DNA from 3 places in the Vibrio algivorus genome. Region 2 is predicted to be linked to each of the others. Evidence: predicted binding sites of a transcription regulator. Region 2 holds the regulator's gene; each other region holds the start of a gene.
The links. Region 2 encodes CRP, which controls carbon source genes, mostly activating them, when cyclic AMP is high. Its sites were predicted from a motif close to TGTGANNNNNNTCACA; they were not measured.

Region 1: the regulator CRP is predicted to act here: its motif matches at 4,098-4,113, upstream of udp (uridine phosphorylase).
Region 3: the regulator CRP is predicted to act here: its motif matches at 904-919, upstream of gltB (glutamate synthase large subunit).

The regions. Positions count from the first base shown of each region.
Region 1 covers NZ_BSPV01000004.1:148,794-159,313, reverse strand. Annotated here, with positions in the region: gene QQJ93_RS06365 (COG3014 family protein) at 1-778, opposite strand, end outside; gene hinT (purine nucleoside phosphoramidase) at 848-1,198, opposite strand; gene QQJ93_RS06355 (Card1-like endonuclease domain-containing protein) at 1,754-2,917, shown strand; gene udp (uridine phosphorylase) at 3,242-4,012, opposite strand; gene QQJ93_RS06345 (CBS domain-containing protein) at 4,241-4,657, opposite strand; gene QQJ93_RS06340 (bifunctional GNAT family N-acetyltransferase/carbon-nitrogen hydrolase family protein) at 5,076-6,620, opposite strand; gene QQJ93_RS06335 (hypothetical protein) at 6,830-7,081, shown strand; gene QQJ93_RS06330 (sugar efflux transporter) at 7,093-8,019, shown strand; gene QQJ93_RS06325 (GGDEF domain-containing protein) at 8,172-9,284, opposite strand; gene QQJ93_RS06320 (patatin-like phospholipase family protein) at 9,689-10,513, shown strand.
Region 2 covers NZ_BSPV01000005.1:143,927-154,446, reverse strand. Annotated here, with positions in the region: gene kefB (glutathione-regulated potassium-efflux system protein KefB) at 1-1,782, opposite strand, end outside; gene kefG (glutathione-regulated potassium-efflux system ancillary protein KefG) at 1,797-2,393, opposite strand; gene QQJ93_RS08965 (ABC transporter ATP-binding protein) at 2,587-4,494, shown strand; gene QQJ93_RS08960 (TIGR02444 family protein) at 4,494-4,955, shown strand; gene QQJ93_RS08955 (DUF3187 family protein) at 4,969-5,952, shown strand; gene QQJ93_RS08950 (YheU family protein) at 5,979-6,194, shown strand; gene QQJ93_RS08945 (phosphoribulokinase) at 6,277-7,146, shown strand; gene crp (cAMP-activated global transcriptional regulator CRP) at 7,389-8,021, shown strand; gene QQJ93_RS08935 (aromatic amino acid transport family protein) at 8,718-9,923, opposite strand; gene pyrE (orotate phosphoribosyltransferase) at 10,151-10,520, opposite strand, start outside.
Region 3 covers NZ_BSPV01000010.1:99,515-110,034, reverse strand. Annotated here, with positions in the region: gene QQJ93_RS15450 (PAS domain-containing protein) at 1-570, opposite strand, end outside; gene gltB (glutamate synthase large subunit) at 1,180-5,724, shown strand; gene QQJ93_RS15440 (glutamate synthase subunit beta) at 5,717-7,186, shown strand; gene QQJ93_RS15435 (DUF1499 domain-containing protein) at 7,287-7,724, shown strand; gene mtnN (5'-methylthioadenosine/S-adenosylhomocysteine nucleosidase) at 7,783-8,478, shown strand; gene QQJ93_RS15425 (helical backbone metal receptor) at 8,586-9,428, shown strand; gene QQJ93_RS15420 (TRIC cation channel family protein) at 9,508-10,128, shown strand; gene tyrS (tyrosine--tRNA ligase) at 10,196-10,520, opposite strand, start outside.

The sequences.
Region 1 (10,520 bases), on a different contig from region 2:
CAATGATTTCTCGGTTATTTGGGTTGACCGCTAACGCACGTTTATAGTCAATATAGGCATCATTTAGCTGATTGTCGGCTTCATAAAGTACGGCTGACAAATACAACAAATAACCATTTTGTACCGCTTGTAACGTCTTACCCGCATCTGGGTATTGTGAAAGGATACTGCCTAAGTTTGGTTGCACCCCATTATTTTTCATTTTTTGCTGAGCATCTTTTAGCTCATCTTCACGACGTTTTTTTGCTTTTTCCTGAACCTGATTCGCTCGGCGCATTTCAACCAAAGCGCTTTGCAGATCGTTTTTCTGTAGGTAGTTTAAACCTAGATATAAATGTAAATAACCCAATTCATAATCAGCAGGATCATAAGTCGTTAAATTGTCATTTGTTGCCAGAGAGCCAGCTTGATTCGCACCTTCTGAAAGTGAAATCGTAGCCCGATCATTTAACACTCTTACCGCTTTGTCACTTAATTGAAAGGCCGTGAAACTATTCGGGTAGTTTTCGGCAAGGAATGACACTCTGCCCTTTTCCATATTACTTAAAACTGGCCCGCCAACCTCAGACTCCACAAGTTCTGATTCCGCACTTTTATAATCACCATCCACCACATCTTTGTAGACATCTTCATTCTGTGCCGAGTAATGGCTAAATAGATTCCCCGCCGAAAGATTGGCACAAGCACTCAATGTCACACTAAAAAATACCGCTAAACTGGCTTTAATCACTTTACGCCAAGGCATTACATCCATGTTTTTTAAGATTAGAATTTGCATTGATTTAATCACGTTTACGGTTATTCAGTTCGCTTTCACGCCTAAGAACTGGATTCATTATTTCGGGGGTTAACTCACTAACATCGGACCTAATGGCTCACCACCGACTAAGTGCATGTGGATGTGATACACCTCTTGCCCACCATGAGCATTACAATTCACAATTAAGCGGTAACCATTTTCAGCAATACCTTCTTGTTTGGCTAGTTTCTTAGCAACAGTAAATAAACGGCCCATCACCAGTTCATCTTCTTCTTCAACATCATTAGTTGTTGGAATTAACTTATTAGGAATAATTAAAATATGGCTTGGCGCTCTTGGGCTAATATCACGAAAAGCAGTGACTAAATCATCTTGATACAACATATCGGAAGGGATTTCTTTATTAATGATCTTAGTAAATATTGTTTCTTCAGCCATTTTAATCTCCTATTGCCATCGTGCTTAATGAGTTAATTTGAGTATCCTCAAGATGCCAAATACAACGCTATCACCTTGAAGTGCCTCGAATGTCTAAGTATGCGCTAACCCTAGTGATATAACAATATTTTCTCTACTTACTGAGAGATTTAGGCAACTGATATTTCAAGTGAAAAACCTTACTGTTGGGAACTTCCTACCCTTTTTATAGTCTAGTTAATCAGTGGCGATAGAAGATTTATACTCAAGTAGACATCAGCTGGGTGTGACAATAAATAAGGTTAATACTTGTTATTGTTAAAATTCAGCTACATATTATATCTAAGTAACCTCAAGATGAAGCTCCCCAAGAGCAAGTTAAAACTCGCACCTTGAGGTCACAGATATAAAAGTCGCCTCTAGAACACGACATCTTTTCGTTACTCCATTTTCAATGTGATTCTATAGGCCCACAACAGTTCGACTACTTACCTATCTTATGTCTAGTACAGTAAAGGTTAGTTGTTGATTTCACTAGTAACAACAATTAGCGACATACGCTACAAAGGAATAACCATGGCGGTTCATATTGGAATCATAGATCAAGACCCTGTTCGTTTAATTACCCCTCTTTTAGATAACCGTTCTGAATGTACTCACATGGTATTCATCGGTGATGATGCTCAACGAGAAATGTATCAAAGGCTGAATCAAGTACTTGAGTTTCGTGGTATTGGCTCTGAGTTTTTCGAAATCCCCGGTACTATTTATACGTCAGCGATCAAACAAAAAATTAAACAGTTAGCCGAGCAGTTAAAAAGTCGAAATGAGCAAGTTTACTTAAATGCCAGTTGCGGATTACGACATCGACTCTTATCTGTTTATGAAGTAATTCGCAGCTATAATTGGCCCATTTTCGTAGTCGAACCTTTCAGTGATAGTCAATGCTGGCTTTACCCAGATGATAAGCCCGAACAGCAAGTTCAAGATCATATTCGTATCAGTGACTACCTCACTATTTTTGGTGCTCGTAGTGAGTTTCCAACACATGAGATCCCTGCCCCTTTAGATGCAAAACTGCATGAATTAGGCAAACGCTGGGCAAGTAACGCATTAGAATTGGGCCCAGGCCTTGCCACATTAAACTACTTAGCCACCACATGCCGTAAAGAACAAAAACTTGATGTTGCGCTTACCGAGAAACAACAAGGCTATAAAGAACTTGATTGGCTCATTTCTGATTTAGTCGATATTCAACTTGCCACTTATCAAAATGGGATTCTTGAGTTTTTCAACGAAGATGCAAGACGCTTCTCCAATGGTGAGTGGTTAGAAAACCTTGTACACAACACAGTACGAGAAATACAAGATGAACTGCCTACCATTCAAGACCATTCATTAAACGTGCAAGTTTATCGTGAGAGTGCGGGTAGAGAAGTTCGTAATGAATTGGATGTTGCCACTGTGGTCAATAACAAACTGCATATCATCGAATGTAAAACCAAGGGCATGCGTGATGATGGTGATGACACGCTGTATAAACTGGAGTCATTACGTGACTTGCTTGGTGGGCTGCAAGCACGCGCGATGTTGGTAAGTTTCCGACCATTACGTCATAACGATATTTCTCGTGCCCAAGACTTAGGTTTAGCGTTAATTGGCCCAGAAGAATTAAAAGATTTAAAAACCCACTTAACTACTTGGTTTAATGAAGCCGGTGGACAAATAGAAAAGTTATAATACGGCCTATATTCAAGTAACTTTTATATAATAATGCCGATTCCAATAAATAATTGATCGAGTTAGTTGAACTGTCATCTTGGAGAGTGATGAAGGAGCGAATTCAAGATCTCCAAACTCGATTTGAGTCTCAATGCCGTCTTAAATATCAACACGCTGTGGGAGATTCCTGATGTCGCCTAGGCTCCTCGGAATGACGGGGAATTTTAAATTATTATGGTATCCAAATTGTATAAAAAGCCCAGATAGACTCATTTTACACTTGTCTATCTGGGCTAGTTTTTATACCCAAGTAACTTGGGTATAGGTTCAAATCAAAACGATTTACAGCATTTTTCTCGCCGCTTCTACGACCACTTTAATAGAGTTAATTTCTGCTTGTTTTAGCTTCTCATGATCTGGAATTTCATCTTGGCTACGGTTTACAATCACACCCGCAACACAACCCGCTTTCAAACCTGAGCTTGCGCACATGGTTAACAACGTGGCTGATTCCATCTCAAAGTTTAATACCCCCATTTCCTGCCACTCTTTCATTGAGCCTTGGAATCGAGAAACAACACGACCAGTGAATGTATCGTAACGCTCTTGACCTGGGTAGAAAGTGTCACTTGATGCAGTAACGCCGGTATGAACCGTACAACCTGAATCAATCGCGGCTTGTTTCATTGCGGTTGCTACATCAAAATCAGCAACTGCTGGAAATTCCATCGGAGCGAAATGCAAGCTAGCACCATCAAGGCGAACCGAGCCAGTAGTCACAATCATATCACCGACATGAAGGTGCGGTTGGATTGCGCCAGTAGTACCGACACGCAAGAAAGTACGAACCCCTAATTGAGCTAATTCTTCCACCGCAATCGAGGTTGAAGGGCCACCAATACCAGTAGAACACACCACCACTGACTTACCATCTAGTTTGGCGCGGAACACGGTATATTCACGGTGGCTGGCTAAAAACTCTGGCTCATCCATTAAATTAGCAATTTTTTCAACGCGAGCTGGATCGCCAGGAATAATCGCTAATGTTGCGCCATTAAGGTCTTGCTTATTTACACCTAAGTGAAAAACATTTTGAGTATCTGTTGGTGCCACAATGTGCTCCTTACTTTTACTAGAAAGTTTTATTAATAACTAAAAAATCATTGCCGCTACTCTAATCGAGAATACCCAACAAATAAGTGATATCAATCACATCAGCAATGAAACATAATTAAAATTAATCATGAAAAAACGATTTGCATCACACGATATCCAGATCTTGATATTAAAAAAGGTCGCACTTTACATGCGACCTCGCTGAAAATTCTATTTGATAAGAAATCAGACTGGATGCTTAAAACAATTATCTAAATTATCACTCACCGCTTTTAATACCTCACGACGAGAAATAATACCCACTAGCTTTTTGTTTTCGACAACTGGATACACTTTAGGCTTACCTTCTTGCATCATATTAGCCAGTTCAATCACTGACATTTCAGGGCTAATAGTCAAAGGTTCCGTTCTCATACAATCGCCAACCACATGAGTATCTTGGCAATGGTAACTCACTTGAACCAATCGGTTGAGTAAGTCTTGTTCAGACAAAAAGCCCACAACTTCATTTCTATCGTTAACCACTGGACCACCGATATTAATCGCGTTCAATACTTTATCCAATGCCGTAGACAACGACATATCAACGGTAAAAGTGACCGCTCTAGGGCGCATATAATCTCGAACTTTTAATGATGGCATAAAGTACTCCTTGAGATTGTTATCATTCTAATTACTTGAGTATCGTCTAATTTCTTGATTTTACTAAATGGATTTAAGCAATTTCATTAATAGATTATGCCAATGGGTGATCCGGCTCTCGGATTCCATTGGCTTAAACCCATACCCAAGTGACTTCAAGATGCAGAATTCAGAGCTATCATCCACACCTTTAGACAAGGAAGATTGACGAAGGAATGTAGGCACCTTTCAAATCAATCTGACGCAGTATAAAGGTGTGGATGAAGCTCCCGAAGGGCAAGTTAAAACAAGCTTTATGCTGCGTTAAATTGAACAGAGATAGAATAGCTATGATCATGTCCAATTTGTCTTGCCTAAAGCTTGTTTTATTCTTGCTGAAACTCGCACCTTGAAGTTACTTGGGTATAGGCATATTAATTTACTTTTTTCTTGTCTCATTCACAGGAGAAAATTGATAAAGCTCAGGGCGGCGGTGTTTTAAGTTAGTCACCGAACCTTCACTATGCAGCAATTTAAGTTTTGATAAATCAACATCGGCATAGATCATCATTTCGGTATTAGGATCGGCTTCTGCAATGATTGCGTCATGTGGGAAATAGACATCCGAAGGTGAAAATACTGCCGATTGGGCATATTGAATATCCACATTATCCACACGCGGTAAGTTACCGACACTACCGCTGATCGCAACGTAGCATTCGTTTTCAATCGCTCGTGCTTGAGCACAAATACGTACTCTCAAATAACCATTTTTAGTATCTGTCCAAAATGGAACAAACAGAATTTGTACACCTTGTTCTGCTAACATACGACCTAATTCTGGGAATTCCACATCGTAGCAAATCAAAATACCCACTTTACCGGCATCAGTTTCAATCACCTTAACTTTATCGCCACCTTCAATGACCCAGTCCCATTCTTCATGTGGGGTAATGTGTATTTTATATTGCTCTTCGATACTTCCGTCACGGTGTAACATGTATGCAACGTTGTACATCTTTCCGTCTTGCTGAATCGGTAAGCTACCAGCAATGATATTGATGTTATAAGTGACAGCTAAGTGAGAAAAACGCTGAATAATTTCATCAGAGTATTCGCTCAAGTAGCGCATCGCTTCTACAGAACGCAGATCAGGTGCTAGTCCCATTAGCGGAGCACTGAAAAACTCGGGGAATAAGGCAAAATCAGACTGGTAATTTGCAAGAGAAGTAATAAAGAATTCAGCTTGATTAACGAGATCATCTAGAGACATCACATGACGCATTTGCCACTGTACTACCCCTATACGAACAATACTTTTTTCCGTTCCATGAATAGAATCTGCTTCTTCTTCATAAAAGATATTATCCCACTCAAGCAACGTGCCATAGCCTTGTGATTTATCATCTTCAGGTAAATAACCACGCATTAAGCGCTTAATATCAAAATCATTAGAAAGCTGGAAAGACAGGATTGGGTCATGGATCTCTTGACGCTTGACCTTATCGATATACTCACTGACTCTCATTTGTTCGGAATATTGTTTAAAGCCTGGAATGCGGCCACCAGTCAGAATCGCTTTTAAGTTATTCGCGCGGCACATCTCTTTACGAGCTTCATATAAACGACGACCTAAACGTAAGCCTCGGTAATCTGGGTGCACAAAAACATCCAAGCCATATATCGCATCACCTTTAGGGTTATGCTGAACAACATCATTCGCATTAACTAGGTCGCTGTTTTTATGCGGCAAACTAAAGCGGCTATAATCCACTTTCATCGTCAGCGCCGCACCAATCATCTTTCCACTATCTTCAATACAGATTTGCCCATCAGGAAATTGGGTCACTAAATCCATAATGGTCGACTCTGGCCAAGCACCACCTACATCTGGAAAGACAAGATCCATTAAGGCTGCCAGCTCTTCATAATCGTCAGGAGTAAGTGTTCGTAAATTTAACAGCGGTGTATTATTTTCATCCATAAATTTTTTTGCTCCAATCAAATGCTTAATTCCATTATGAGACTTCCATTAATAAATTCTAGTCTTGATATTCACATTCTTTACAATACGTATAGCCAACAGTATTAATTTTCAACAAAACATCAACTAGTGGTTATTATTCAATCATCGCTTTGCTATCATGCACTTATCTAATTTCCCATACCTTTCTTTAGAGCCTTATGAAAAAAATGTTCTATTCCCTATTTCCAGGGAATCAACCTGATCAAACGTCAGTATCCTTGCTGTTTACCTGCTTTTTTGTCGGGATTGCGGGGGCATTTACCATGCCTACTATGAGTTTGTTTATCTCAGAGGAAGTCGGCGCTCGCCCTTTTCTCATCGGGGTCTTTTTCATGGTCATGACGATTTCAGGGGTATTGGTAAGCCAAGTGATTGGTTGGTGGTCAGATCAAGGAGTAGACCGAAAAAACTCATTCTGATCTGTAATATAATGGGAGCGATAGGGTTTATTGTCTTTGCATTTAACCGTAACTACTGGGTTTTATTAGCGACATCAGCCATTTTTGTTAGTACAACTTCCGCTTCTATTCCTCAAGTATTTGCACTTGCCAGAGAAATTTTAGACCGAAAAACGCACACATCCGAGACTTTTAGCTCACTACTCAGAGCGCAGATATCTCTCGGTTGGGTAATTGGGCCACCGATTGCGTTTTTTATTGCAACGGGAATAGGCTTTACCCAATTATTCTTACTCGCCGCCAGCATGTTTATTATTTTATGCTTAGTCGCTCATTTTACTTTGCCACAAATTGAGCCTACCCCGAAACATAACCAATTTGACCCTAGTGACTCGATTTGGCGTGATAAAAATATTTTGCTGTTGGCTCTGTCATTCGTATTTATGTATTGCGCCAACAACATGTACATCATTAGTATGCCGTTATACATAACTCATGAGATGGATTTAGATTCATCGGCTGCTGGTTTAATGATGGGAACCGCAGCCTTTATCGAGATCCCAATAATGTTACTATCTGGTCGTTATGCACTGCGTTTTGGCAAAAAGAACATCATTTCAGCAGCCGTACTTGCGGGTAGCCTGTTTTATATCGGTATCATTGTAAATACTAGCTATATCGGATTTGTATTATTGCAATTTCTCAACGGTATTTTTATTGGCGTGACCGCAGCGCTCGGGATTTCCTACTTCCAAGATTTAAAACCTAAAAAGATGGGGCAAATCACAACATTATATTCTAATGCGATTAAAACAGGAGGCGTGTTAGGAGGTGTTTTTGCCGGTATTATTGCTGACATTTATAGTTTCCAAGCCGTATTTTGGGCTTCTTTGATCCTCACCGCTCTCGCTTTTTTAACCATCTTAAAAGTTCAAGATGGCGGAGCAAAGTCACTCTAAACATTCCGCACCAAAACAAAAAAGCCAGAGCAACTCACTTGCTCTGGCTTCGAAGTAATAATACCAATTACATTAATTATTTATTCATTCTTGCTTGTTAAAAGGCTCGATAACTGCGTTATAACTTTTTGATTAGTGTAACATTGGAATATTTATACCTGTTCTAAAGTTTTAATTTCAACTCTTAATTGATGTTTACCGGTTGTATGCGCTTTTTGTTTCGCTAGATACATTTGCTTATCAGCACGAATAATCAAGTCATCAATATTGTAACCAGCGGCTGGTGACATCTCTGCCCCACCTACGCTTAACGTGACATCCAATGGCTTCATTTTATCAAAAGCATCAAATAAACGTTCACAGTAGAAACTTAGATTTTCTGCCTTGGTATTCGGTAATAAAATACAAAACTCATCACCACCATAACGTGCTGCCGTTTCTTGCTTCCGAATAGTCGATGAAATAGCCTTAGAAACTGCAATTAAAATTTCATCACCAACTTTATGACCTTTGATGTCATTGATCGCTTTAAATTTATTCACATCGATATAAAGAAGGGAATAAGCACCACCAACGCGCTCTACTTGAGACATTCCTTTCTCTAAATGTTCATAAAAGGCACGTTGATTATACAAATTCGTTAAAGGATCTTTTTGTGATAATTCCGTTAACTCTCTAGTACGCTCAGCAACCGTATCTTCTAGGCGTGATGCATAGTCTTCTAACTGATGATTGACTGATTCAACTTCCAATTGCAAAGACGATATATAGGTATCAAAAACAAATTGGTTATCAAAATACATTAACTTACGAACTGCTCGCTTAAGATCTTTGGCGTTCATACCATTTTCTTCAGCATTGCCGTCAATAATATCTTCAAGTAATAATTGAAGTTGATTGATGCCAGATAAATACAGCTTTGGGCTAACGCCAATACGATGATGAACTTTACCGATTCGTAAGCGTTTCTCGACATAAGTTAAATCATATTCCCCTTCAAACAACTCGCACACATACACTTGCATACTTTTATGCAAGTTATTTAAAGTTTCCCGGTCACCAATAATCAATGCTATTTCAGGAATCCCTGTCTGCAACACATAAAACTGACGAACAATTTCTGGAATAAAGGAGGTAATCCATGAACTGGCCTCTTTCAGTATAGAAACGTCCTTATTAGTAAATGACATAAAAACTTTTCTGCGTTCGATATCATGATCGGTAATACGCATCTGTTCAGATAAAGATTGAAAAACTTTGTTCATGGTTCAACTCTGTAAAATTTACTTCATTCTACCACCAAAAAATATAATCTCTTACTTTTTACAAGGTTTATACCCAAGTGACTTCAAGATGCAGAATTCAGAGCTATCATCCAAATCTTTTGGCAAGGAAGATTGGCGACGGAATGTAAGCACCTTTCAAACCAATCTGACGCCGCATAAAGGTTTGGATGAAGCTCCCGAAGGGCAAGTTAAAACAAGCTCTATGCTACGTTAAATTGAACAGAGATAGAATCACTATGATCATATTCAATTTGCCTTGCCTAAAGCTTGTTTTATTCTTGCTGAAACTCGCATCTTGAAGTTACTTGGGTATATATTGGTGAAATATTTGGTTACATTGATAGCGATTGAGTTTTGAAATATATTTTATGCAGGATGGGCGTATGCAAAAAGCATTAGTTGTTGAAGGTGGCGCGATGCGTGGTATTTTTTCCGCGGGAGTTTTGGATCAGTTCATAGACAGTAACTACCAACCATTTGACTTTTGTATCGGAGTTTCAGCCGGCTCTACCAGTTTAGCATCGTGGTTATCTCAACAAAAACGCCGAACCTATAATGTGATTACCGACTACTCTTGTCGTCCTGAGTTTATTAATTTCAAACGTTTTGCTCGCGGTGGGCACTGGCTTGATCTTGATTGGCTATGGGATATTACGATTGATGAAATTCCCATTGATACTAACCTACTACACCAACAACCTACCTCGCTGTATGTCGTCACGACCGATATATATACTGGTCAAGCGCACTACACTCAATCAACGCCAGATAATATTGTCGAGCTATTGAAAGCTTCTTGTTCCGTGCCCGTAGCTTACCGTAATTACCCAGTGATTAATGGCATTCCGATGACCGATGGGGGTGTTGCCGATTCTATTCCCGTTGAACAAGCTTATAAAATGGGGGCAAAAGAAATCACAGTGATTTTATCTCGGCCACTTGGTTATCAGAAAAAGCCATCCAAAATGCCGTGGTTAACCCGAAAGTTTTTAGCTCAAAATCCTAAACTTGCAGAAGCGGCTTTAAAACGCGCCGAAAACTACAATAACAGCATCAAGTTTATTCAATCTCCGCCAGAAGATTGCACTATCCATGTGATTGCACCGCCGGATAATTTCCCTGTTGGTCGTTTAACTAAAAATAGAGCAAGACTTGATATCGGCTATCAAATGGGCATTCAAGCGGCTCAAGTACAGATGAAAGATTAATATTCAA
Region 2 (10,520 bases):
GTGCTGTTGAGTCTGACGATCGCTTTCCATCTCTCGGTCAAAAATTTCTTCTAGCTCTTTACGGGCTTCTTTAGCTCGAATTCCCATATCCTTATCTTCCATATGCAAAGGCAGTAATTCTTTTAACATCGTGGTATCGAGTTTTCTAAAATGCGCCTCTGCACGCTTGGCTTGATAAGGATGCATCCCCAATTGAGTTAACACTTGTCGCCCTAAATCGAGAGCACCTAGAAAGGTCTCTCTCGAAAATAATGTCACACCAATATTCATTAATTGATAAGCCTCAACTCGGCTACGAGCACGTGCAAGGACTTTCAAATGAGGAAAATGTTGTTTACACAATTCAGCGATCTTTAACACTTCATCAGGCGAGTCGGTACAAATGGCGATGGCTTTCGCTTTTTCAGCGCCTGCGGCTCGCAATAAATCAAGTTGAGTCGCATCACCGTAATACACTTTGTAGCCAAATTTACGTAAAAGTTGAATTTGGCTGGCATCACTTTCTAATACCGTGATACGGATCTTATTGGCATACAACAAACGCCCCACTACTTGTCCAAAACGGCCGAAGCCTGCAATGATCACTTTCGGCTCTTCATCTACCACATCTGATTGCATGTTGTCGCTAACGTTAATCATGCGGTTAAACCATTTTTGCTGAGCAAGCAATATCAAAGGCGTCGTCATCATCGATAGACTCACCACCACTAGCAAGAAAGAGCTGACTTCAGCACCGAGTAGACCATGACCTTTTGCGGCGGTAAACAAGACAAAAGCAAACTCACCGCCTTGGCTTAAAATTGCCGCCATACGACTACGTGCTTTTGCCCTAGTGCCCATAAGACGAGCAAGTAGATAAAGAATTAAGCCTTTAATCGTCACCAATGCCACTACCGCGGCCAAAATTTTAATAGGGTAAAGCGTTAGTAACTCAAGATTAACTGCCATACCAACCGACATAAAGAACAAGCCAAGCAACAAGCCTTTAAATGGCTCAATAGCGCTTTCTAATTCATGGCGATATTCACTTTCTGCCAATAACACGCCAGCTAAGAATGTGCCTAATGCCATAGATAGACCAAGCTGCTGCATAATGACGGAAATGCCAATCACCAATAGCAAGGCTGCTACCGTAAATAACTCGCGAACTCGGCTCATCACCACATAGCGAAAAATAGGTCGTAACAGGTAGTGACCACCAACTAATAATCCGACTACCCCACCAATCATCCAAACCGCATCTAGCCAGTCACCACCGACATTACCAGCCAATAATGGCAATACCGCCAGCATAGGAATCACCGCGATATCTTGGAAAAGCAAAACTGAAAAACCAGATTGCCCGGTTTCAGTTCCCGCTAACCCTTGCTCTTCAATAACCCGTAATGCGATTGCAGTTGAAGAAAGTGCTAATCCCATACCGATCACTAAGCTATTTTGCCAACTAATGCCAAAAGCATTGGCGATCATCGAAATGATTAGAGTTGTTACTACCACCTGCGCACCACCTAAACCTAGGATCGGCATGCGCATTTGCCAGAGTTTTTTAGGATTTAATTCAAGGCCAATCAAAAACAGTAATAACACCACTCCGAGTTCGGAAAAATGCATCACACTATCAACGTCGCTAATTAATCCTAATCCCCATGGACCAATCACAATACCCGCCAGCAAATAGCCTAATACTGAACCTAAACCTAAACGTTGTGCCAAAGGGACAGCGACCACAGCGGCGGCCAGAAACACCACACCACTTTCTAAAAAATCAATTGTTGATGCCATAATCCTTCCCTGTACTATTTACTGCTTTCTAGTGGGTGCAACAACCAATAGCGGTAAGCCTGAGCATGCTCAATACGTACCGCTTGTTCGACATTTCTTGCCCAATATAAGACCAAGGGCTCAACCCAATGCATCTGACATAATTTGGCGGTCAACTCAAAAGGCTGCAAAATTTGCTCCAAAGGATATTGGTTATAACCATGAGCCGAGAAAGCTTCTTTAGATCCTCCGGTCGTCACCACACTCCGCCAATATTTGTCTTTAAGTGCGCGCCCTTTACCGAATGCGAAACCTTTGCCAAGTACCGTATCCATCCACTCCTTCATTAAAGCAGGGCAGGAATACATAAACATTGGGTGCTGAAAGACAATTACATCATGCTCGAGTAATAATCGGTGTTCAGCGGTAACATCAATGAAAAAGTCTGGATAATGAGCATACAAGTCGTGCACCGTCACATGAGGTAGCCCTTGAGCTGCTTTGAGTAAGACTTGGTTAGCGATCGAATTATCAGGATCGGGATGCGCATAAATGACCAGCACGCGAGGTTGTTGTGTGCTTTGCTCGTCATCTTTAATGGATGTAGTAGTATGTTGGCTAATATCTGACATCCTTGCCCCCTTACATTCCTTTATTAACACCCAAAGGTGCACGATTTTATCACTTTTCACAACCTAAGGTCTTTGTGACAAAGATTGTTAATCATCATATCGTAAATCGTATAATAATCGACATTTATCCTTGAAACGCCTAATATTCAAGCCGCTGCATTTTCTCATTTTTCATGCCTAAAATAAGACTTCTATGATTACATTTTCAGATATTCAATTGCTGCGTGGTGGTAAGCCACTTTTAGAACAAGCTTCAGCGACGATTCATCCAGGCGACAAAGTTGGCCTCGTCGGAAAAAATGGCTGTGGTAAATCCACACTCTTCGCATTATTGAAAGATGAATTATCCATTGATGCGGGTAACTTCCAAATGCCAGCGCACTGGGAGCTAGCTTGGGTTGCTCAAGAGACCCCAGCATTAGAGCGCGCGGCGTTAGAATATGTGATTGATGGCGATCGTGAATATCGTCAACTAGAGCAAGATCTTGCAGTAGCAGAGCAAGTAGACAATGGCACCCTAGTGGCGGAATTACATGGTAAATTAGAAACCGTTGGTGGCTACACGATTAAATCTCGCGCTGCGGAATTGTTAAATGGTCTAGGCTTTAGTCAAGAGCAAATGCAATGGAGCCTCACCCAATTTTCTGGTGGTTGGCGTATGCGCCTAAACCTCGCCCAAGCCCTACTTTGTCGTTCTGATTTATTATTACTTGATGAACCGACCAACCACTTAGATCTCGATGCAGTACTCTGGCTTGAAAAATGGCTACAGAACTACCCTGGTACATTAATTTTGATCTCACACGACCGGGATTTCCTAGATCCTATCGTCGGACGTATCATTCATGTCGAAAACCAATTACTCAACGAATACACCGGCAACTACTCGTCATTTGAAACCCAACGTGCGCAAAAATTAATGCAACAGCAAGCCATGTATGCCAAACAGCAAAAGCAGATGTCACACATGCAAAGCTACATCGACCGTTTCCGTTACAAAGCTTCGAAAGCTCGTCAGGCACAAAGCCGAATTAAAGCCTTAGAGAAGATGGAAAAAGTCTTGCCCGCACAATTCGATAACCCATTTAGCTTTGAATTTAGGGAACCTGCCGCGCTTCCCAACCCAATCATGATGATGGATCAAGTATCTGCAGGCTATGGCGACAATTTAATTCTAGAACACATTCGCCTAAACCTCGTCCCTGGCAGTCGCATTGGCCTACTTGGTCGCAATGGTGCTGGTAAATCAACCTTAATTAAATTGTTATCAGGTGAACTAAACCCACAAAGCGGAGATTTAACTTACTCGCAAGGGGTGAAAATTGGTTACTTCGCTCAGCATCAGTTAGAAACCTTGCATCCTGAAGAAACGCCACTGCAACACATGATGCAAATTGCCCCTAATCATACCGAGCAACAATTGCGAGACTATTTAGGTAGCTTTGGGTTCGTTGGCGATAAAGCACTCGATAAAGTAGCCCCATTCTCTGGTGGCGAAAAAGCTCGGCTCGTTCTAGCCTTAGTAGTGTGGCAAAAACCAAACTTACTCTTGCTCGATGAACCGACTAACCACCTTGATCTAGATATGCGTCAAGCATTAACGATGGCATTACAAACCTTTGAAGGGGCAATGGTCATTGTCAGCCACGATCGTTACTTATTGCGCGCTACGACCGACGACTTATACCTTGTCGATGCCAAACAAGTTGTCCCTTTCGATGGTGATTTAGCGGATTACTACAAATGGCTGACCGAACAACAAAAACAAGATAAGAAAGATGCACAGCCAGAGACAAACTTAGAGCCTAGCCAAAATAGCGCCGCGGCACGTAAAGAACAAAAGCGCCTAGAAGCTGAATTACGCAAACAAACTGCACCAATTCGCAAAAAGCTGACACAACTCGAAGCAAAAATGGACAAACTAGGCGAGCAATTAGCGGATGCCGAACAACAACTTGGCGATGTATCACTCTATCAAGATGAAAACAAAGCTAAACTTACCCAAGTATTAACATTGCAAGCCAACAGTAAAGCTCAATTAGAAGAAGTTGAGATGGAATGGATGGCACTACAAGAAGAACTGGAATCACTGAATCCCTAATGAACCAATATAGACCTCTACCTTTAACCTTCGAACGCTTATGGCAATTTAGTTTGCAGCATTATGGCGTACGTGAAATTAAGGAAGCCTGCCTAGTATTACAAAATAGGTATAAAGGTAAGGTCAACCTAGTCTTGTTATTAAAATGGCTTGATGAACACGAATTAAGTCTAACTGAAGAACAATGGCTGCAATTAGATAACGCTATTGAGCGAACCGAACCTTTATTACAGCAATTTCGTGATTACCGACGAAAAGTAAAACCTCATTTACCGGATACGCTTTACCGTGAATCGCTACAATTTGAATTACAGTTAGAACGCCAGCAACAAGCTGATTTGGTGCATTGTATTAACCTGCTTGATTTGTCTCCAAGAACCGGCCAACCAATGACTCATGTCTATTGTCAAAAAATTGGCGCTCAACGGTTATCTCAAATTTTTTATAGCGCTGAAAAGTAAAGGGATCAAAACCATGTCTCCGCTACAGCACTCCATGTTAATACTATTCGGCTTACTATCACTGCAAGTACATGCGACAAACTCAGCGCCAGATAATTATACTGATTTCGGACCATTATTGACCTTAACCCAGGCACCAATCCCAGCCATGGGCTTATCATTGAAAACTCGTGATGCCTTTGGTTGGGAAAAAGGCACTCTTGAAGTATATGGTCAAGGCACGGTATCAAGCGTATGGGCTGATGGAGCGGATTATATCGCTGATTACTATCAAAATGATGTCAATATCGGGTTTATTTACGCGCCTGCCGACGATTGGAAAATCGACGTTAACTATTTATATCGCTTTGCCGGCAATAACAAACTTGATGGCCTAGTGAACGGTTTTCATGATGCACTCGGATTAGATGATAATGGTCGGCACGATGTCGATAACGATCGCTTTTATATTAAAAACAAAAAAACGGGGACTACGCTTGAGGACTTTCAGGGCGATACATTAAATAATGCATTAAACCTGTATGTTGAAAAAACAGTATTCGAAACTAAACGCCAAGCACTATCACTAGGTGGCGCACTGTATTACAACAAAGTATTTAATGGCAACTTCGCTCAATCCTCTTTCGAGCAAGCCATTCAATTGAACTACGCTTTTTACTTAACCGATGCCAACCGTTTTTATACCAGTGTCAACTTTGTCCATCATGATACTGATAGTATTGATCTAGTTAATTTACGTGAATTCACCACCAATGGCAGTATAAGCTATCAATACTTATTCAATGAGCGACATTCCATTTTAGCGGAATTTAGAATGCAACAAGGCGCAACTCATAACGATGAAAATGAATTAAGTATGGTTAGCTTTGAACCGATTGTCGGCTATCGTTACAGCCTCGGGTTTGCAGCAGTTGAATTCTCCTTTACTGAAAATGTCATCAACAGCGATAATTCTGCTGATTTTTCACTGACCCTTGGCTATCGTCAACGTTTTTAACATTCCCATAATTAAAGGCCACATCAATGATCATTCCATGGCAAGACATCGATCCTGACACCTTAGAGAATCTTATCAAAGAATTTATTTTACGTGAGGGCACCGACTACGGTATGCAGGAAACCTCACTTGAAACCAAAATAAAGCAGGTCAAAGGGCAGTTAAAGTCTGGCAGTGTAGCCATTGTCTTTTCTGAGCTGCATGAAAGCGTGGATATTAAACCGATTAATGAATTGAATTAGAGTCAATACGCACCACTATTTATTCTTGCCAGTCATTCCTCTACACTGTCATTCAAAATATAAGTCGAAAGAAAGGATTATCATGTCGGCAAAACATCCTATTATTGCGGTAACGGGCTCTTCTGGTGCGGGTACCACCACTACCTCAGAAACCTTCCGAAAAATGTTCAATATGATGGATATTAAAGCGTCTTGGGTAGAAGGTGATAGCTTCCATCGCTACACTCGCCCCGAAATGGACGTTGCGATCCGTAAAGCCAAAGAACAAGGTAAACACATCAGTTACTTTGGCCCTGAAGCCAATGACTTCCCTGCTCTATCTGAATTCTTTAATCAATACGGTAAAAATGGCAGCGGCAAAGTTCGCCGTTACTTGCATAGCTTTGATGAAGCTGTCCCTTATAACCAAATGCCCGGTACCTTTACTCCATGGCAAGACCTACCTGAAAATACCGATGTATTGTTTTATGAAGGCTTACATGGTGGCGTCGTCGATGGCGATGTGAGTGTTTCTAAACATGTGGATTTTTTGATTGGCATGGTGCCGATTGTAAACCTTGAATGGATTCAAAAGTTCGTCCGTGACACCCGTGATCGCGGCCATTCACGAGAAGCCGTGATGGATTCGATTGTTCGCTCAATGGACGACTATTTAAATTACATTACACCGCAGTTTTCTCGTACTCACATCAACTTTCAGCGCGTACCCACTGTCGATACTTCCAACCCTCTTAATGCCAAGGGCATACCAAGTTTAGATGAAAGCTTTGTGGTGATTCGCTTACGTGGGATTAAAAACGTCGACTTCCCATATCTACTGTCAATGATTGAAGGCTCATTCATGTCACGCCATAACACCCTTGTAGTGCCTGGTGGCAAGATGAGTTTTGCAATGGAATTAATCATTCAACCACTGCTTCATCAGCTAATCGAAACAGGCAAAATCGCCTAAAAGTGTTACTCAGAACACACTTAGTGACTAGTCTGTGACACTGAACACAATTTAAAGGTGAAAAACCCCATAGTTACCCGATCAAAGTCAAGAAATCCGACCTAGAAAGGGGTAGTATAAATGCACAACTGCAACACGACTTGCAGCAATAACAATTAACACCTATTCTATTTGACCAGTTTAGCCGGTCTCAGGATGAATGACTCAAAACTGAGCAAGCCTTGTAGAGGAAGTAACAAATTATGGTTCTAGGTAAACCTCAAACAGATCCAACATTAGAGTGGTTTCTATCTCACTGTCATATTCACAAGTACCCATCAAAAAGTACTTTGATCCACGCTGGTGAGAAAGCAGAAACTCTGTATTACATTGTTAAAGGGTCTGTGGCAGTATTAATCAAGGATGAAGAAGGCAAAGAGATGATCTTGTCTTACTTGAACCAAGGTGACTTCATTGGTGAATTAGGTCTTTTTGAAGAAGACCAAGAGCGCACCGCTTGGGTTCGTGCAAAATCTCCTTGTGAAGTTGCAGAAATCTCATTTAAGAAATTCCGTCAACTTATCCAAGTTAACCCAGATATTTTGATGCGCCTTTCTGCCCAAATGGCAAAACGTTTGCAAATCACTAGCCAAAAAGTTGGTGACTTAGCATTCCTAGACGTAACAGGTCGTATCGCTCAAACACTCCTTAACCTAGCAAAACAACCCGATGCAATGACTCACCCAGATGGCATGCAAATCAAGATCACTCGTCAAGAGATCGGTCAGATTGTAGGCTGTTCACGTGAAACTGTTGGCCGTATCTTGAAGATGCTAGAAGAGCAGAACCTGATTTCTGCACACGGTAAAACTATCGTGGTATACGGAACGCGTTAAGCCTTTACATCGCGTTGAGTCGTATAAGAAAACCAAAAGCCACTGAATGGTAAGTTCAGTGGCTTTTTTGTTAGGTTTCTAGGTGCTAGTCCCTAGTTTCGCTTCGCTGCTAGAAAAAGCGAAAAGATTATCGAAAGCATCATCTTAAGTGCTGTTCTCATAAATTTAAACTAACAAAGTGAGCGTTGACGTAGTGATGATTTTTGCAGCGAATTGTTGTCACGACAACCTAGGGCGCTTCGAGTCTCAAGGATAAAGAGACAAGCGGATACAAAAAATAAACCCCGTCATCCTGAATAGTGAGGCACGAACGTAGTTCAGGATCTCCTACCGCACATTACTCACCAAAGAAATAGTCCAATCTCAGCACGCTTTGGGAGATCCTGAACTGCGCTCCTACGTCGCTTTTCAGGATGACGATTACCATTTAATAATACACTCGCTGTTACACGAAACAGGTGACTAGCCCGAAAAAACATCATTCCAGACGAGCCTTAGCGAGAGCGGGAATCTCATGCCGCGCGCTGTAAACTATTATGAGCTTAACGATTCGGCGCGCTTTGAGTAAATCCCCTATATTCTTCTTCTAGGAACTAGGAACTAGGAACTAGGAACTAGGAACTAGGAACTAGGAACTAGGAACTAGGAACTAGGAACTAGGAACTAGGAACTAGGAACTAGGAACTAGGAACTAATTTACCCTATCGCCGGCAACACTCCAAGACTAATCATCACCTGCACTACAATAATCACCACACCAGCTGCTAGCGTTAGCATTAGAGCTGGCGTCCCACCAGAGACGGTGAAGTCTTGTTTATCTTGGTGTTGTGCACGAGATTTCATCACCATCGTCACCGGCAATAAAATAGCGAGTATCGCCAATGCAATCGCCGCATAACCTAGAGCCATGATAAAGCCTTGTGGATAAAACAAAGCAAAACACAGCGGTGGCAAGAAGGTCACCACCGCAATAACAACACGGCCACCTTTACTTTGGTTTTTATTCAAGCTGTCGCCTAAAAATTCAAATAGCCCTAAACTCACCCCGAGGAAAGAAGTAATTAATGCTAAATCAGCAAACACTGAGACCACTTGAGAAATAACCGAGCTATGAATCACTTGAGATAAAGTACCGACTAATGCCGTTACATCACCGGCTTGAGATAATGTCGCTTGGTCAACCACCCCTAGCGTGGCCAACTGCCATAAAATATAAACCACTAGCGGCAATAAAGAACCGAGAACCATTACCTTCTTCAAAGCTTTCATGTCGAGATTTAAATAGCGAACTACCGCAGGGATACTGCCGTGAAAACCGAAAGAGGTAAAAATCACTGGCAATGCAGCAATAATCAGGCCTTTTTCTAATGGCATATTAAGTAGATGAACCGCTTGAATATTAGGCGTTAAGAAGAACAGCATGACCGCCATGGCAATCAATTTACAGGTGAATAGCACGCGGTTTACCCGATCCACTGATTGAGTACCAAACGTCACAATCGCCGCAATAATAATGGTAAAAATCAGCGTTCCAATACCATTAGAAACATCAATAGCAAACCAATTATGTAACTTGGCATTAAACTGACCACCGCCACCAGCGATATAAGCTGCACATAGCGCATAAAAAAGGAACAACATGGCAAACGTTGCAACCCATTTACCTTTGTCACCCAAAAACTGTTTCGCTAACGTGTGTAGAGTGGCATCGTAATCGGCATGTTGGTGCAGCTCTAGCATCAGCAATGCGGTATACGCCATTAAGGCCCACATACCAATCATGATGATTAAAGAAGTGCTAAAACCTAAGCCTGCCGAAGCAATTGGCAACGCCAACATACCTGCGCCTATTGTCGTGCCAGCAATAATCAAAGTACTGCCTAAAATCTTTGAACTACTCATCTGCTTTTTCTTTTATTGTTTTACGGAATATTAAGCTGACACATTACCCAGTTTCTAGCAGTAAATCGAGGTTACAAAATACAAAATTGATTAAATATTCTGCAAATCTACCTAAAATGACGTTTTTGTTATGGTGTATATAAAAAGTTACACACTGTAAATAAAAATAAACCCCATGACTAAGATAGCCACAGGGTTAGATCGATTAAGAGTGTTAATTGAAAAAATTAAATACCGTATTGCTCACGATAAGCTTTTACTGATTCTAACTGCTGAGCGTTATCACCTTTTTCTTCAAGATAAGTCACCAGATCACCTAGGCTAATGATCGAAATGACTGCGCAACCGAAATCACGCTCCACTTCTTGAATCGCAGACAATTCACCTTTGCCTTTTTCTTGACGGTCAATCGCGACCAATACGCCAGCTAAATCAGCGCCATTAGCCTTAATGATTTCCATCGACTCACGAATCGCGGTACCTGCAGTAATCACATCATCGACCAACATAATACGGCCTTCAAGTGGATTACCAACTAAGTTACCACCTTCACCGTGGTCTTTCGCTTCTTTACGGTTAAAGCAGTATGGTGTATCA
Region 3 (10,520 bases), on a different contig from region 2:
ATCTTCAGCGGCAACCCCTTCGTTTTTTCTATTCAACCAAAATCTATCATAGGCTCGATTGGTAAATAGCATTTCACCATCTACAGATTTAATGAAGATATGCTCTGACAGGCAATTTAACGCTTCTAAAATTAATGGAAGGTTGCTATCACGCTCGACATATTGAGATTTAGTGGCATGGACAACCAACGTTTTACGTCCCCGATAGTGAGCAGAGTGCTGAGTAAAGTGAATTGAGGGTTTATTGGTATCCGATATTTCCCAATCTTGATGCGGATTAATTCGTGCAGCATCAAGTATAGATAGTAACTGTTGAGAAGAAATTCGAGCGGGAAGTAAAAAGCGTAGCCCTACTTGGCGTATTGATAACTGCTGCATTGCCTTACGGTTTGCATCAACTACCACACCAGTATGAGCTTCCACCAAAAATATCGCAGTAGGCGCATCTTTAATAGAAAAGACTAACTCTACTCGGCGAGTATGATGAACATAATAAAGCACCACTAAAAATAATAGGATAAGCAGAGCATCTAGTGCAAAGCTACGCTCCAGCAACGAAAACCACTCCATGTTCCACCATATCGCTTCAGAATTAACTCACATATATTACAAGCAAATAGGTTGCTTGTGGTGGATAGTTTCACATTTCAACCGTAAAACTGTCTTTAATTAAAAATACTTATGTCTATAGTTCTTTATACTGTAGTAATGATTCAACTCCCTTCAAGTCAACGAGCAAACAAAATAAATAAAAATTCAAAAAAACAGCATATTTTCTACATGATAGTCAACCTATAGTCTTTTAATATGCAAATTTCGAAAAAAAATTAATCATTTTTGTGTAACTTTCGTTGGAATTACATAGTACAAAAATGTAGGATGGGGGCACGATGCTGTGTTTTTCGTGATAGATGTCACGTCAATATTTAGGAATAAATCGCTAGCATTCCCTTGAAAGGAAGAATAAAAAACCACTAGTGTTTCGTATTACTTCCCAAAGGAACTAAGAAATAACTTTTTCGCAAATAGTTTTCTGCGAATAATTGAAAGGAATCGCACTTACTAGACCGAGCAATGTCAGTAAGGAAGATTATAAGTACATAAAAGGACAAAGTAGCCATGTCGATAAGCATAGACGCTGATTCGCTAAGCTGCCATTTAACTTGGAAGGATGTATCTATGGTAAGTAGAGAGCAAAGTACACAAGGATTGTACACTCCTGAGCTGGAGCATGATGCCTGTGGGATCGGTTTTGTTGCTCACTTAAAAAACCGTAAATCTCACGCTGTGGTAACACAGGCGCTGGATATGCTAGCCCGCATGGAACACCGAGGTGGTCAAGGTTGTGACCCTTGTAGTGGCGATGGTGCAGGTATCTTACTGCAAAAGCCTCATGAATTTCTTTTAGAAGAAGCCGTCAAACTCGGTATCAAACTCCCATCATTTGAAAAATATGGTGTTGGTGTTGTTCTATTCCCTAAAGATGAACATAAACGCCAACAATGCCGCGATATTCTAGAGCGTAACGCTAAGCGCCTTGATCTTGAAATTTTAGGCTACCGTGTTTTACCTGTTGATAATTCAATGATCGGCGAAGATCCGCTCAGCACCGAACCTCAGTTCGAGCACGTTTTCATTTCTGGTGGCCCGAGCATGGATCCAGCAGAGCTTGAGCGTAAACTTTATGTACTACGTAACTACACGGTTCGAGTATGTCTTGAGTCCGTGTCTAACATTGGCGATGATTTCTATATAAACTCATTGTCCTACAAGACTTTGGTGTATAAAGGCCAGCTCACTACAGATCAAGTTCCTCAATACTTCTTAGATCTACAAAACCCAACTATGGTGACGGCGTTAGCACTTGTGCACTCTCGCTTTTCAACCAACACATTCCCGAGATGGCGTCTTGCGCAACCATTCCGTTATATTGCTCACAATGGTGAAATTAACACTGTGCGCGGCAACTTAAACTGGATGAAGGCACGTGAAGCCATTCTAGAATCAAACCTATTCTCAAAAGCCGAAATCGACATGCTACTGCCGATTTGTTCAGAGAATGGTTCAGATTCATCTAACTTTGATATGGCATTAGAGCTGCTAGTTCTTTCTGGCCGTAGCTTGCCACACGCTTTAATGATGCTGATTCCTGAAGCATGGCAAGAAAATAAAAACATGGATCCAGCCCGTCGTGCATTCTACCAATACCATGCCAACATCATGGAACCTTGGGATGGCCCGGCTTCTGTTTGTTTCACCGATGGTGTTCAAGTAGGTGCAACCCTAGACCGTAACGGTTTACGTCCTTCTCGCTATACCGTAACCAAAGATGATTTCTTAGTGATGGCATCAGAGTCTGGCGCAGTTGAAATCGCACCAGAGAACATTGAATACCGTGGCCGCTTACAACCAGGTCGTATCTTTGTTGCCGATCTCGAACAAGGTCGTATTATTTCTGATGAAGAAGTAAAAGAGAGTATTGCTACCGCTAAGCCTTATGAGCAATGGGTTCAAGACAACCTACTCACTCTAAAAACTCTGCCTGATGCCGATAACATGCATCACCAACCTTCTCCTGCTCGCTTACTACAACATCAACAAGCGTTTGGTATTACTAGCGAAGAAGTAAACGACATCATTCATGTGCTCGCAGAAACGGGTTATGAACCACTGATGTCAATGGGTGCAGACTGGCCATTAGCAATATTGTCACACCAATCTCAGCACTTATCACACTACTTCAAGCAGCTATTTGCTCAGGTAACTAACCCACCAATCGATCCGATTCGTGAGCGCATGGTTATGTCACTTAACACCTACCTAGGTCGTGACCATAACCTGCTAACTGAAACGCCTGAACACTGTCGAAAAGTAGAGTTAGAGTCACCTGTTTTATCTAATGCAGAGCTTGAGAAACTACGTGCGATCGATAATGAGCACTTGCAAGCTAAAACATTAGACATCGTTTTCCGTGCCACCGAAGAGCCAGGTAAACTAGAGCGCGCCCTAAAACGTATTTGCCAATATGCAGAAGATGCAGTGGTAGATGGTTACTCGATTATTCTCTTAACCGATCGTGCAACTAACTCTAACCACGCGGCAATTCCAGCCATGTTGGCAGTTGGTGCGGTGCATCACCACCTAATCCGTAAAGGTTTACGTGCTAAATGTGACATCGTGATCGAAACAGGTGATGCTCGTGAGACACATCACTTTGCAACTCTAGTCGGTTACGGTGCCAATGCGGTTAACCCGTACTTAGTGACTGAAACGATCGTTGATCTTCAGAAGAAGAAAAAACTCGATCCTGAGATCCCAACTGAAGACTACTTCAATAACTACCGTAAAGGCATCAATGCTGGCTTATTGAAGATTTTCTCTAAAATGGGTATTTCCACACTGCAGTCGTACCATGGTGCGCAAATTTTTGAAGCGCTTGGTATCAGTAAGTCTGTGGTTGATAAATACTTCACAGGTACTGTGTCTCGTATTCAAGGTTTAACCATTGACGATATCGCACGAGAAGTGTTGATCCGTCACCGCGTGGGCTACCCAACGCGTGAAATACCAATTCAAATGTTAGATGTGGGTGGGGTTTACCAGTGGAAACAACGTGGTGAAAAACACCTGTTCAACCCTGAAACTATTTCATTGTTGCAACAATCGACTCGTAATAAAGATTACGCGCAATTTAAGCAATACGCTAAAACTGTTGATGATCAAGGTGATAACGCAGCAACACTACGTAGTCAGCTAGATTTCATCAAAAACCCAGCAGGCTCAGTACCACTTGAAGAAGTTGAGCCAATTGAGAATATTCTGAAACGCTTTGCCACAGGTGCAATGAGTTTTGGTTCTATTTCTTACGAAGCTCACTCAACCCTAGCGGTTGCGATGAACCGTATTGGAGCTAAGTCAAACTCTGGTGAAGGTGGTGAAGATCCAATTCGCTTTGAGAAAAAGGACAATGGTGACTGGGAACGTTCGGCAATCAAACAGGTTGCTTCAGGTCGTTTCGGCGTAACCTCTTACTACCTAACTAACGCTGATGAGCTGCAAATCAAAATGGCTCAAGGTGCGAAACCTGGTGAAGGTGGTCAGCTACCAGGTGATAAAGTGGATGATTGGATCGGTGCGACTCGTCACTCGACTCCAGGAGTCGGTTTAATTTCACCACCACCGCATCATGATATTTACTCTATCGAAGACTTAGCTCAGCTTATCTACGATCTGAAAAATGCTAACCGTGACGGCCGTGTTAACGTCAAGCTAGTATCAGAAGCTGGTGTGGGTACCATTGCATCAGGTGTTGCCAAAGCAAAAGCGGATGTGGTTCTAATCGCAGGCTTTGATGGTGGTACGGGTGCATCACCTATGTCTTCAATCCGTCACACTGGTTTACCGTGGGAACTTGGCCTAGCTGAAACGCACCAAACCCTACTGAAAAACGGCCTACGTAACCGTATCGTTGTTCAGTCTGATGGTCAGATGAAAACACCTCGTGACCTTGCTGTCGCTACACTACTTGGTGCAGAAGAATGGGGCGTAGCAACCGCAGCACTAGTGGTTGAAGGCTGTATCATGATGCGTAAGTGTCACAAAAACACTTGCCCAGTTGGTATTGCAACACAAAACAAAACCTTGCGTGAGCGCTTTGATGGCCGCGTAGAAGATGTCGTGACTTTCTTCCAATACATGGCAGAAGGTTTACGTGAAGTAATGGCAGAACTTGGTTTCCGTACTATCGATGAAATGGTTGGTCAATCTCACAAACTCAAAGTACGTGATGATATCCAACACTGGAAATATAAGAACCTCGATCTTAGCCCTGTATTACATATTCAACCGCCTCGTGCTGAAGATGGTATCTACAATCAGAAACCTCAAAATCACGGATTAGAAGCGGTATTGGATCGTAAGTTAATTGAAGCGGCTCAACCTGCTTTAACTAAAGGTGAAGCGGTAGAGGCTCTCTTCCCTATTATCAATACCGACCGTAGTACGGGTACTATGCTGTCGAATGAAATTTCGAAAGTATATAAAGACCAAGGTCTACCAAAACCAATGAACGTTAAGTTCACCGGTTCTGCTGGTCAGTCATTCGGTGCTTTCCTTGCTAAAGGCGTTAAGTTTGAAGTGGAAGGCGATGCCAATGACTATTGGGGTAAAGGTCTATCAGGCGGTACATTAGTACTCTACCCTGATCGCCGTTCGACAGTAGTTGCTGAAGATAACATCGTAGTTGGTAACGTATGTTTCTACGGTGCAACGTCAGGTCAATCCTTTATCCGTGGTATGGCTGGTGAACGTTTCTGCGTTCGTAACTCTGGCGCACACGTAGTCGTTGAAGGCGTTGGTGACCATGGTTGTGAGTACATGACTGGTGGTTCAGCGATTATCCTTGGCTCAACAGGTCGTAACTTTGCTGCTGGTATGAGTGGCGGTGTGGCTTATGTTTGGGATAAAGATGGTGACTTCGATAAGAAGCTCAACCCAGAGTTAGTGGATGTCGATCCAATTGAAGCTGAAGATAAAGCGTTCATTAAAGATATGCTGACCAAGCATGTTGAGTACACTGGAAGTACAGTGGCGCAAAACTTCTTAGCTGATTTTGAAAACAACCTAGCAAGCTTGGCAAAAGTTATGCCTCGTGATTACAAAGCTGTATTGCAAAAGCGCAAACAAGCCGCAAACAAGGAAGAGTTGGAGGCCGTCAATGGGTAAGCCTACTGGATTTTTAGAGCACGGACGTGAACTACCGAAAAAAGTCGATCCGAGTGTTCGTATACAAGACAATAAAGAGTTCGTACTCGATGAGGAGTTTGGTGAAAAAATCAATACTCAAGCTTCTCGCTGTATGGATTGTGGAGTGCCGTTTTGTCATAGCGGCTGCCCAATTGGGAACATCATTCCTGAATTTAACGATGCGGTATACCGTGATAGCTGGGAAGAGGCTTGGAATATTCTAAGCAGCACCAATAACTTCCCAGAATTTACTGGTCGCGTGTGTCCTGCACCATGTGAAACTGCTTGTGTACTGGGTATTAACCAAGACCCTATTACGATTTGTAATATCGAGAAAAACATTGCTGAGCGCGCCTATAAAGAAGGCTTTGCTAAAGCACGTAAACCTCGTAAACGCACAGGAAAAACCATTGCGATTGTCGGTTCTGGCCCTGCTGGTTTATCAGCTGCAGAACAGCTCAATGCCGCGGGCCACTCAGTGACCGTATTTGAGCGTGATGAAAAAGTCGGTGGTTTGCTACGCTTTGGCATCCCTGACTTTAAACTCAGCATGGACGTCATCGACCGTAAAATTGACTTGATGGCAGAAGCTGGCGTTAAATTTGAAGTTAATGCTCATATTGGCGTTAACATCAATGCTCAGCAATTGCGTCAAGAATTTGATGTAATACTGCTTACCGGTGGTTCTACGGTTCCTCGTGATTTACCAATTCCGGGCCGCGACTTAAAAGGCGTCCATTTTGCGATGGAATTCCTAGGTCAAAACAACCGCCGCGCTAACAACATGGATCTAAAAGGTGAAGAAATTCATGCTAAAGATGACCATGTTGTGGTTATCGGTGGTGGTGATACCGGCTCTGACTGTGTAGGTACTTCTAACCGTCATGGTGCAGCAAGCATTACTCAAGTAGAAATCATGCCGATTCCACCGGAGCAACGCCCAGCTAACCAACCTTGGCCTCAATATCCAATGATCATGAAAACCACCACTTCTCACGAAGAAGGTTGTGAGCGTCATTGGAACATTTTGACTAAAGAGTTTATCGGCGATGAAAACGGTAATGTAAAAGAATTACGCATTGCAGACATTGTATGGGATGACGCCAAACCAGGTGAACGCCCAGGATTTAAAGAAGTGGAAGGCTCTGAGCGAGTCATTCCATGTACCAAAGCTTTCTTAGCTATGGGCTTCTTACATCCAGAGCCAAGCGGCGTACTTGCCCAATTGGACATCAAACTTGATGATCGAGGCAATGTCGCAGCCGAAGGTTACGCCACCAATCAAAAAGGTGTGTTTGCTGCAGGTGATATGCGTACCGGTCAATCACTGGTTGTTCGCTGTATCAATGAAGGTCGTGAATGTGCTCGTGCTGTGGATGCTTACCTAATGGGTAACTCACACCTCGAAGCAAGAGCCGATTCTTTGATGAAATCAGCGTAAGCAACTCAATAATATGATACCAAAGCCCCGTTAATTCGGGGCTTTTTCGTATCCTGACAATGATTAGCTCAAGGTATTAAAATTAAAAAGGTAATTAAAGATGCGAAAACTCAGCACCTTAGCTATGGTTATATTACTTACTGGTTGTACTCAGAGTTATGCTATGAAAGATAATAATCCCGATTTACTATGCAGCTCGAAACCTAACTGTGTTTCCACTCAAGAGCTAAGAAGTGATTATCAAGTTGCCCCATTTGAACTCATTTCAGAAGCGACAACTATCGATGAAATAGAACAAGTGGCACTGACCTTAAAAAGAACCAAAACGGTCAAAAAAACCGATGATCGCTTACATTTAGAATCCACCAGCCTAGTTTTCCGCTTTGTTGATGACCTTCACATTGTCAAACAAGGTTCACAACTTCAGGTTCGCTCAAAATCTCGCGTTGGTTACTCTGATTTTGGTGTAAATAAAAGCCGTGTAGAAGCATTACGTCAAAAGTTAATTGAAGCTAATTTACTCAAACCAAGCACCTAAAATTAAATCTGTTATGCTACAATCCCGCCATCTTTGACCCATATAGAGTAGATAGATTATGAAAGTTGGCATTATTGGCGCAATGGAACAAGAAGTTGCGATACTAAAAGAATCACTAGTTGGCTGTGAAACAACAACTAAAGGTGGTTGCACTTTTTATACTGGCAGCATTAATAATGTGACAATTATCCTTCTGCAATCTGGTATTGGTAAAGTCTCAGCCAGTATCGGTACCACTCTATTAATTGAATGCTTCCAACCTGACGTCATTATTAACACAGGTTCTGCTGGCGGATTTGATCCAAGTTTAAATTTAGGTGATGTGGTGATCTCAACAGAAGTTCGTCACCATGATGCCGATGTCACTGCATTTGGTTATGAAATTGGTCAAATGGCCGGTCAACCAGCGGCTTTTGCGGCGGATCCAACCTTAATTGAGATCGTAGAAAAAGCGCTTCAAGGTATGAAAGATACTCATGCGGTACGCGGTTTAATTTGTACCGGTGATACTTTTGTTTGTACGCCAGAAAAACAAGCGTTTATTCGTCAGCATTTCCCTAATGTGATTGCAGTAGAAATGGAAGCCTCAGCCATTGCACAAACTTGTCATCAGTTCCGTACACCGTTCGTGGTTGTGCGTGCCATTTCTGATGTGGCTGATAAAGAATCACCAATGAGCTTTGATGAGTTTCTACCACTTGCCGCCAAACGTTCATCAGAAATGGTGATCAATATGCTTGCTCAAATGCAATAAATAACAGATTGATACCCAAGTGATTTATTTTCAAATAGCTTGGGTATCAATATAGCCATGAAACCTCTCATGGTTATATTAAATCAAGGATGAGGAAACCATAGAATATGTACACTCGTGCAATTACGCCTCTGACTTTATTGGCGCTATTTTTATCCTCACAAATATTCGCTACCCCACTTTCTCCCCATGTTGCACAGCGCGTGATAACCCTGTCACCACATGCTACTGAACTCGCTTTTTCTGCAGGGCTTGGCGATAAACTGGTTGGAGTAAGCCAAGCAAGTGATTACCCACCAGAAGCCAAAGATATCGAGCAAGTAGCTAATTACCAAGGCATCAAATTAGAACGTATTTTAGTGCTACAACCCGATCTCGTGATCGCATGGAAAAAAAATGCAAACTCTCGTGAACTCGATCAATTAGAAAAATTTGGCATTCCTATCTACTACTCATCAATTGAAAGCTTGGATGATATTCCAAGTAACTTAAGGCAACTGAGTCTGTGGGCTGAAGACTCATCGGTGGGGAAAAATAATGCCACCAAGTTTGAATCTATATTGACTCAACTACGCTCTCAATATCAAAATCAAGCCAAAATTCGCTATTTTTATCAACTCAGCCAAAAGCCGATGATGTCAGTCACTGACCCTAATTGGCCGACTGATATTTTTCAGATTTGTGGTGGAGAAAATGTCTTAACAAATACCAAAGTTGCTTATCCACAAGTTGGCATAGAGCAAGTTATCGCCTTACAGCCTGAGGTGATTTTTAATTCTCATCTGGCTACCAATAATGACGCAACATGGCAAAATTGGCCGCAGATACCAGCAGTTAAACATAATTTCATCTGGTCGGTTAACCCTGATTGGCTATCACGCCCAACCATGCGTAGCTTAAAAGCCATAAAACAAGTATGTGGCTATTTTGATAAAGCTCGCAAAAAATAACCATTTGGCGTGAACCGTTTTTACCAGTAGAATCTGCGCCAACTTTAACCTCCTCAACCCTGAATGAAGACCATACCCCATGGATACCAGCCTACTGTATTTGTTTGATTTATTCGGCACTGCCATCTTTGCCATTTCAGGAGTACTACTTGCGGCTCGATTGAAAATGGATCCTTTTGGCATGGTAGTCCTCGCCAGTGTCACAGCCATCGGCGGCGGCTCGATTCGCGATATGATGTTAGGCGCAACGCCAGTATTTTGGATCATCGATAATAATTATTTATGGGTGATTTTTATTACCTGCCTAGCCACACTATTGCTCGTCAGACAACCCAAACAACTGCCTTGGTATATTCTGCCGGTTTGTGATGCCATTGGCTTAGCCGTGTTTGTTGGAATTGGCGTTGAAAAAACCTTATTACTACAAGACTCAATGATGATCGCAGTGATCATGGGAGTATTAACAGGCTGTGGCGGAGGTATTATTCGCGATATTCTTGCTCGTGAAATACCAATGGTGCTGAGAAGTGAGATCTATGCCACTGCATGTATCGCTGGTGGGATCACCCATACGCTCGCTTTATATTTTGGTCTCCCCTCTCAACCGGCATTTTTACTAGGGGTAGTCACAACATTAACCATTCGCTTAGCAGCTATACGTTGGCATCTATCTCTACCAACCTTATCAGTGAAAAGCTAATTCGCTTGATATAGGCACAAAAAAGGAGCTCATTAGCTCCCCCTTTGATTGATATAACCAAGTGATATTACTTGATAGTAATGCGCGCAAATTTGCGTTTACCGACTTGGTATATTGCAGTACCTGATTCTGGTACTAACTTAGTATCTTCAATTTTCGCGCCATCGATTTTTGCTGCGCCTTGACGAATCATACGCATTGCATCTGATGTTGAGCCGACTAAGCCCGCTTCTTTTAATACGTTCCCAATTGCCATACCTGATTCAAATTCAAACTCTGGCATTTCATCTGGCATCGCACCTTTTTGGAAACGATTAATAAACTCTTGCTCCGCCGCATCCGCATCGGCTTCACTATGGAAACGTGCAATGATTTCTTTAGCTAACAAGATC